2 linked regions of the Granulosicoccus antarcticus IMCC3135 genome follow. The protein of the gene in region 2 interacts with the protein of the main gene of each other region in a pairwise test. Links are inferred from orthologs where the notes say so. Each region holds a gene or a part of one and is shown on either strand. Other genes may lie near its edges. The genes, in order: rlmKL and typA.

Region 1 (3,394 bases), 4.9 Mb from region 2 along the record:
ATGGCTGAGCCTAGAATATGGCCGGCATCGTAAAGTTTGATGGAAACACCCGGAGCCACTTTGACCGATGTGAGATATTGCATGGGCGCCAGCTTGTCCAGCGTGTTTTCCACATCCTCCTGGTTGTACAGTGGTGTCAGCAAGGGTTTGCCAGCGCGCTTGCGTTTGCGATTTCTGTACTCGACATCGCGAGCGTTAAGATTGGCAGAGTCCTTCAGAAGAATCTGAACCAGATCCGCCGTGGCATCGTGGCAGTGGATCTTGCCAGTGAACCCCTGATCTATGAGCATCGGCAAACGACCGCAATGGTCGATATGGGCGTGACTGAGGACTACCGCGTCCAGTTCGGCCGGATTAAAAGGGAAGGGGTCATGGTTACGTAATTCATCCTTTCGTCTGCCTTGAATAAGGCCACAATCGAACAAAACCTTGTGATTGCTGGTTTCAATAAGGTGGCAGGAGCCCGTTACTTCCTCGGCTGCACCGTAACTGGTCAGTTTCATATTTGTTCAGGTCAGCCGCCGGGAGCGTCGCGGCATTGGTTTCCCCGTATACAATGGTCATTGTATCCAAATGCGGCTGTTCAGCTCTGATGATTCTGCAAGGACCGACTCGCCGCTTGACGGCGTAGCTACGGTGACCTGCAGGCTTGCCAGCTGAATTGTCGATCATGTCTTTTTTTCAACCGGGTTCATCCGTCTTGCTGTCTTCTTCCACAACACCCACTCTGCTTGATTCCTTATCCCACGCCGAGCTGTATGCCACCTGTGGCACCGGCCTGGAGCATCTGCTGGCGGCAGAGCTACGTGAGCTGGGGCTGGAGCATGTTCAGAGCGCTGGAGCCGGGGTGCGTTTCAGTGGCGGTCTTGCCGCTGGCTACACCGCCTGTCTGTGGTCGCGAGTCGCCAACCGCGTTCTGATCCCTATCCATCAGGGCCCTGCAGCGACACCCGAGGCGTTGTATGCACTGGTGCAGGAGATTGACTGGTCTGAGCATGTTGATGTGGATGGCACGCTGGCAGTGGACTTCTTTACCGCCAACTCAGCCATTACGCATTCGCAATACGGCGCCCTTAAAGTGAAGGATGCGGTGGTCGATCAGTTCCGTGATGCCATGGGGCGGCGGCCGAATGTCGAGCGTGAAACGCCTGATTTACGTATTAACGTCTATCTGTTCCGTGACAAGGCACGCATTGCGATCGATTTGTCAGGCAGTAGTCTGCATCGGCGCGGTTATCGTGATGAGGGCGGATTGGCGCCTCTGAAGGAGAATCTGGCCGCAGCCCTGCTGTTGTCGGCGGGTTGGCCGGAGGCCTTGGAGCGGGGTCAGGCACTGGCCGATCCAATGTGTGGTTCAGGCACATTGCTGATCGAGGCGGCCATGATGGCCTGTAACAAGGCGCCGGGACTGTTACGTGAGTACTATGGATTTCTGGGCTGGAAAGGTCATGATGCCGAGTTGTGGCAGAGAACACTGGATGCCGCCGAGGCTGCCATCAGGCCCTCGCCTGTGATCATTGCCGGTAGTGATCAGGATCCACGTGCGATTGATAACTGTCGTCATAACCTGGCTCAGGCCGGGCTGGAGGACTGCGTTAGTCTGGCTGTTGTGGCGCTTGCCGACGGTCGGCCGCAGACTCTGGGCGATATCAGTGACGGTTTACTGGTCACCAACCCTCCCTACGGCGAACGGCTGGCGGGTGATGCGCGTTTTTATGCCGAACTGGGTTCCAGTCTGAGCAGGCAGTATGCCGGCTGGCAGGTCGCCTTGTTCACGGCAGAAGCGGCACCGTATGCACGTGCACGATTGCCTCTGTCAAAGCAGTTCAAGGCGAAAAACGGCGGAATTGAGTGTGTATTACTGATCGGGGAAATCCCCAGAACAGGCAAGGCACGAAGTCATACCGCCGCCCCGGTAGAGCTCGGTTACGATGCGCCGCTGGCTGGTGGGGCCGATGCTGGCAGTATGGAGGGCGGAAGTACAGATGTGAACAATGAGGGTGGGTTCGTCGGTGATGATGAGCACCCACAGGCGTCGCTGTATCGCGGCCCGCGAGAAGTTCCGGGTGTGGATGCCACCCCGTTTGCCAATCGTCTGAGGAAAAATTTGCGCGGCCTGAAAGGCTGGCGCAAACAAAGTGATATTCGGGCGTTCCGGTTATATGATTCCGATTTGCCTGAATTCGCAGTGGCTGTGGATCTGTACCAATCCGATCAGTTGCACTGTGTCGTACAGGAATATCAGGCGCCAGCCACCGTCAATGTTGCCATGGCAGAGGCACGTCTGGAGGCCTTGATGGCCATCATTCCTGAGACCCTGGATATTGCTCCCAATCGAGTGCATCTGAAAGTACGCGAGGTAAAGAGCGGCTTGAAGCAGTATGAGAAGTTACAACCCGCCTCTTCGAGTGTTTCTCTGGTTGAAGAGTTTGGTGCGCGGCTGGAAGTGAATTTCACGGATTATCTGGACACCGGCCTGTTTCTTGATCACCGGCCGGTGCGACGCCACCTGTTCAAGAATAGTGAAGGCAAGCGTTTTCTCAATCTGTTCGCCTATACGGGCAGTGCTACTGTCGCCTCTGTCATGGGCGGCGCTGCCAGCAGCGTCTCGGTCGACACCTCCAATCGTTATTGCCAATGGGCCATGCGCAATCTGGATCGCAACGGTGCCGCACAGCAACTACATGAAGTGGTACGACAGGATGTCATCACCTGGCTGGAGCATGCCTCCGTCGGCATTCGTGATGACATGTTGTTCGATCTGATTCTGCTCGATCCTCCTACCTTTTCCAACTCCAATGCGGTTGAGGATGACTGGAATGTACAGCGTGATCACGTCGGTGCCATCGACGCATGCCTGAAAGTGCTGGCACCGGGAGGCACCCTGATCTTTTCCAATAATTACCGGCGCTTCAAGATGGACCCCGAATTACTTGATGATGTAACACGAGGAATCAAGGTGGAGGATCGCAATAGCTGGTCCATTGACCGTGATTACCAGAGAAACCCGCGCATTCATCAGTGCTGGTTCATACATAAACTATAGTTTCCAGTGAGCAGACCCGACGGGGTGGTTTTGAGTCATAACCATTGAGTCCGTCCCGGTCTGCGAAAACTGAAATGACACACACCCAGAGGTAGAGAGTGGCTGAATTTTTTTACGAGTACGGTTTGTTTTTCCTGAAGGCATTGACCTTCGTGATTGCCGTGGTGGCGATCATCGCGGCTATCGTGTCGGCGGCGATGCGAGGTCGGGAGTCAGGAGGCGGCGAAGGAGAGGGGCATATCGAGATCAAGAAATACAATGAAAATCTTGAGGATATGCAGGAGGCGCTGTCGTTTTCCCTGATGGAGCCTGAAGAGCGCAAGCAGGCAGAAAAGGACAAGAAAGCGG
Region 2 (3,315 bases):
TGTTGACAGCCTTGTTCAAGCGCGGTGTAACGCTGATTACCACATCCAATGTGGCGCCGGATGGCTTGTATCGGGATGGGCTGCAAAGGGCGCGTTTCCTGCCAGCTATCGCCCAGATCTGCAATCACACGGGTGTGTTGGAAATGGTGGGTGTCACGGACTACCGTCTGCGTCTTATGCAGACAAAACCAATTTATTGTGTGAGCCGGTTTGTGAATGGCAAAGCGGACAACAAGACGCAAAAGATCATGCAGTCCTATTTTGATCAATTGCGAACTGAGCATGCACCGCCCGAGAATACGGCAATTATCAATGGCCGCAAGCTTCCCGTCCTGGGAAGGTCGGCGGATCTTGTCTGGTTCAGCTTCGATACGTTGTGTAACACGCCGCGTTCCACTTCGGACTATATCGAGATCGGTAGTTATTTCCAGACAGTGATAATCAGTGATATTCCGGTGATGGGCAGTGGTTCGGACGATGCGGCCAGACGCTTTGTCAATCTGATTGATGAGTTCTATGACCGGCACGTGAAGCTGATTGTCTCTGCTGAGGCCTCGGCTGAGAAGTTATATACCGGAGAGCACCTGGCATTTGAGTTCGAACGAGCGGCAAGTCGCCTGTTTGAAATGCAGGGAACGGCATATCTGGAGAGCGAAAAGACGCGCTGAGCCTGCTCTGGGCTATGAATGTAACCTGCCGGCGGTCCATGTAACGTATCGCTGATACCGGTAGAAAAGGAATTGCGGACATGAAAAAGCCCGATGCACGCCAGACTGTCTGGTGTGCACCGGGCTTTTTATTTCAAGACCGTATTAGCTTAGCTATCGGCTTTGGGGGAGCGTGAGAAACGCTTGCGATCGTTTTCTGTCAGGTGCTTTTTACGCACCCGGATCGATTCAGGCGTTACTTCAACCAGCTCGTCATCATCGATGAATTCCAGCGCTTGCTCCAGGCTCATGTTGATAAACGGTGTGAGCTGGATGTTTTCATCGGTACCAGAGGCACGAACGTTGGTCAGCTGCTTGCCCTTCAGGCAGTTGACGGTCAGATCGTTGTCACGTGAGTGAATGCCGATAACCTGTCCTTCGTAAACCTGGACGTTGGCATCAACAATCAGCTTGCCACGTTCCTGCAAGTTCCACAGTGCAAAACCTGATGCCTTGCCTGTGCCGTTGGAGATCAGTACACCGTTGCGTCGTGCACCGATGTTCAGATTCAACTTGGGACCGTAATGATCAAATACTGAGTAGATCAGGCCAGTTCCAGAGGTTGTTGTCAGGAATTCGGTTCGGAAACCGATCATGCCGCGGGCTGGAGCGACGTAGTCCAGACGGACACGACCTTTACCATCGGGAACCATATTCTTCAATTCGGCGCGGCGCTCGCCCATTTTTTCCATGATGGCACCCTGATGCTGTTCTTCCACATCGATGGTGATCTGCTCGTAGGGCTCTTCGGTCTTGCCATCTGCGCCAACACGAGTGATAACCACTGGACGGCCAACGCCAATCTCGTAACCTTCACGGCGCATGTTTTCGATGAGTACAGACAGGTGCAACTCACCGCGTCCGGAAACTTTGAAGGTCTCACCCTGTTCGGTACGCTCAACGCGCAGGGCGACGTTGTGCAGCAATTCAGTTTGCAGACGATCCCAGATATTACGGCTGGTGACGTATTTGCCTTCCTTACCTGCGAACGGAGAGCTGTTGGGCTGGAACATCATGCTGATGGTCGGCTCATCAACGGTCAGCGGTGTCATGGGGTCGATATGAGCCGGATCACACAGTGTGTCGGAAATGTTCAGCTTGTCGATGCCTGTGATGCAGACGATATCGCCGGCTTCTGCCATGTCGGTGGGGACACGTTCCAGGCCGTGAAAGCCAAGCACCTGCAGGACTTTGGCAGAGCGTTGAGTCTGGTCGGCGCTGACAACGCGCACTTGCTGATTGGGACGCAGTTTGCCGCGCTGAATACGGGCAATACCGATAACGCCGACATAGCTGTTGTAATCCAGCGAGCTGATACGCATCTGCAGAGGGCCATCGGCGTCTACGTCAGGAGCCGGTACTTCGTCAATGATGGTTTCGAACAGAGGTGTCATGTCACCACCGGAGACGGTGGGCTCAAGGCCTGCATAGCCGTTGACGGCTGAGGCGTAGACAACGGGGAAATCGAGCTGCTCGTCGGTGCCGCCCAGGTTGTCAAACAATTCGAAAGTCTGGTCCAGCGCCCAGTCAGGGCGAGCGCCTTCGCGGTCAATCTTGTTGATGACGACGATAGGGCGAAAACCCATGGCAAAGGCTTTTTGTGTAACAAAACGCGTCTGTGGCATCGGGCCTTCAGCCGCATCAACCAGCAGAAGTACGGAGTCAACCATACTCAGAACGCGTTCTACCTCACCACCGAAGTCGGCGTGACCGGGGGTGTCAACGATGTTGATGCGGTAGTCGTTCCAGCGAATAGCGGTGTTCTTGGACAGAATCGTGATGCCGCGCTCTTTTTCGATCGCGTTGGAATCCATCAGGCGCTCGGTTTGTTCCTTGCGCATGTCCAATGTACCGGACTGCTGCAGGAGCTTGTCTACCAAGGTGGTCTTACCATGATCGACGTGAGCGATGATGGCTATATTACGGAGTTTCTGAATCACTATAAGGTCCTTCAGTGCACGGCTGGCGCGACTGTCAAGCACCCGGCGTTCGGGTGTTACTAAACGATAGTAGGGATGCGCAGTGACCGTCAGGGTGCGCAGACTGTAGATAACGCACAAGTATAACGGACCTGCAACTGCTTCGGGTGCCACCTGGTCATCACTACGGTGCTGTATTCCCCGTACTATTTTGCAAAAAATGATCTGAACTGGCTTATTGGCTGAGATTTTGGCGGCAAATGCGAGGCAGAACTTGAGCCTTTTGCCACAGATGGCAGGCCGGCTCGATGTTCATGACCCGGTTAGCTCGGTAAATACTCCCGGCTCCAGCTTTCACTGATTGCGCCATTTTTGAGCATCTCCTGGATACTTTCTTCATCGTAGTCAAGCTCTTGCAGGATAGCGCGGGTAGAGGCGCCGTATTTTTCTGCAGATTCCAACGCCAGAATCCTGCCGCGCAAAGGTCGTACCGCGTAGGGATCCAGTTGGGTTACGGTGTGCCCACTCGGGTGGTCCTCGTATACCGAGAATGAATAGCTACCCTGAGCGATGCCCGGTGCTCCATCTGCGGGACGGCTGTTATAGGTGCGGATAGTATCGATATTTTCGCAAATTGCCGCGGCGATATCGGCTTCCTGCAATCGCTCGACCCAGTCCGAGGCCCTTGC

The links.
Region 1: the proteins of typA (region 2) and rlmKL interact in binary tests that used the Escherichia coli proteins (3 or more experiments, as listed by UniProt). The link is inferred for Granulosicoccus antarcticus IMCC3135 from one-to-one orthologs.

What each region holds. Positions count from the first base shown.
Region 1 is NZ_CP018632.1:6,178,685-6,182,078, reverse strand. What follows is about bases 289-3,358. They hold rlmKL (bifunctional 23S rRNA (guanine(2069)-N(7))-methyltransferase RlmK/23S rRNA (guanine(2445)-N(2))-methyltransferase RlmL), read left to right. Parts: upstream 289-670; coding sequence 671-3,046; downstream 3,047-3,358. Other genes in these bases: sohB (protease SohB), read left to right, coding at 3,145-3,358; IMCC3135_RS26755 (MBL fold metallo-hydrolase RNA specificity domain-containing protein), read right to left, coding at 289-503. Also shown: more of IMCC3135_RS26755, read right to left, coding at 1-288; more of sohB, read left to right, coding at 3,359-3,394. UniProt on the Escherichia coli protein: Specifically methylates the guanine in position 2445 (m2G2445) and the guanine in position 2069 (m7G2069) of 23S rRNA. Methylation occurs before assembly of 23S rRNA into 50S subunits.
Region 2 is NZ_CP018632.1:1,316,994-1,320,308, forward strand. Bases 233-3,223 are described here. They hold typA (translational GTPase TypA), read right to left. Parts: upstream 2,648-3,223; coding sequence 818-2,647; downstream 233-817. Other genes in these bases: zapE (cell division protein ZapE), read left to right, coding at 233-668; IMCC3135_RS05655 (CoA transferase), read right to left, coding at 2,950-3,223. Outside these bases: more of zapE, read left to right, coding at 1-232; more of IMCC3135_RS05655, read right to left, coding at 3,224-3,315. UniProt on the Escherichia coli protein: A 50S ribosomal subunit assembly protein with GTPase and nucleotide-independent chaperone activity, required for 50S subunit assembly at low temperatures, may also play a role in translation.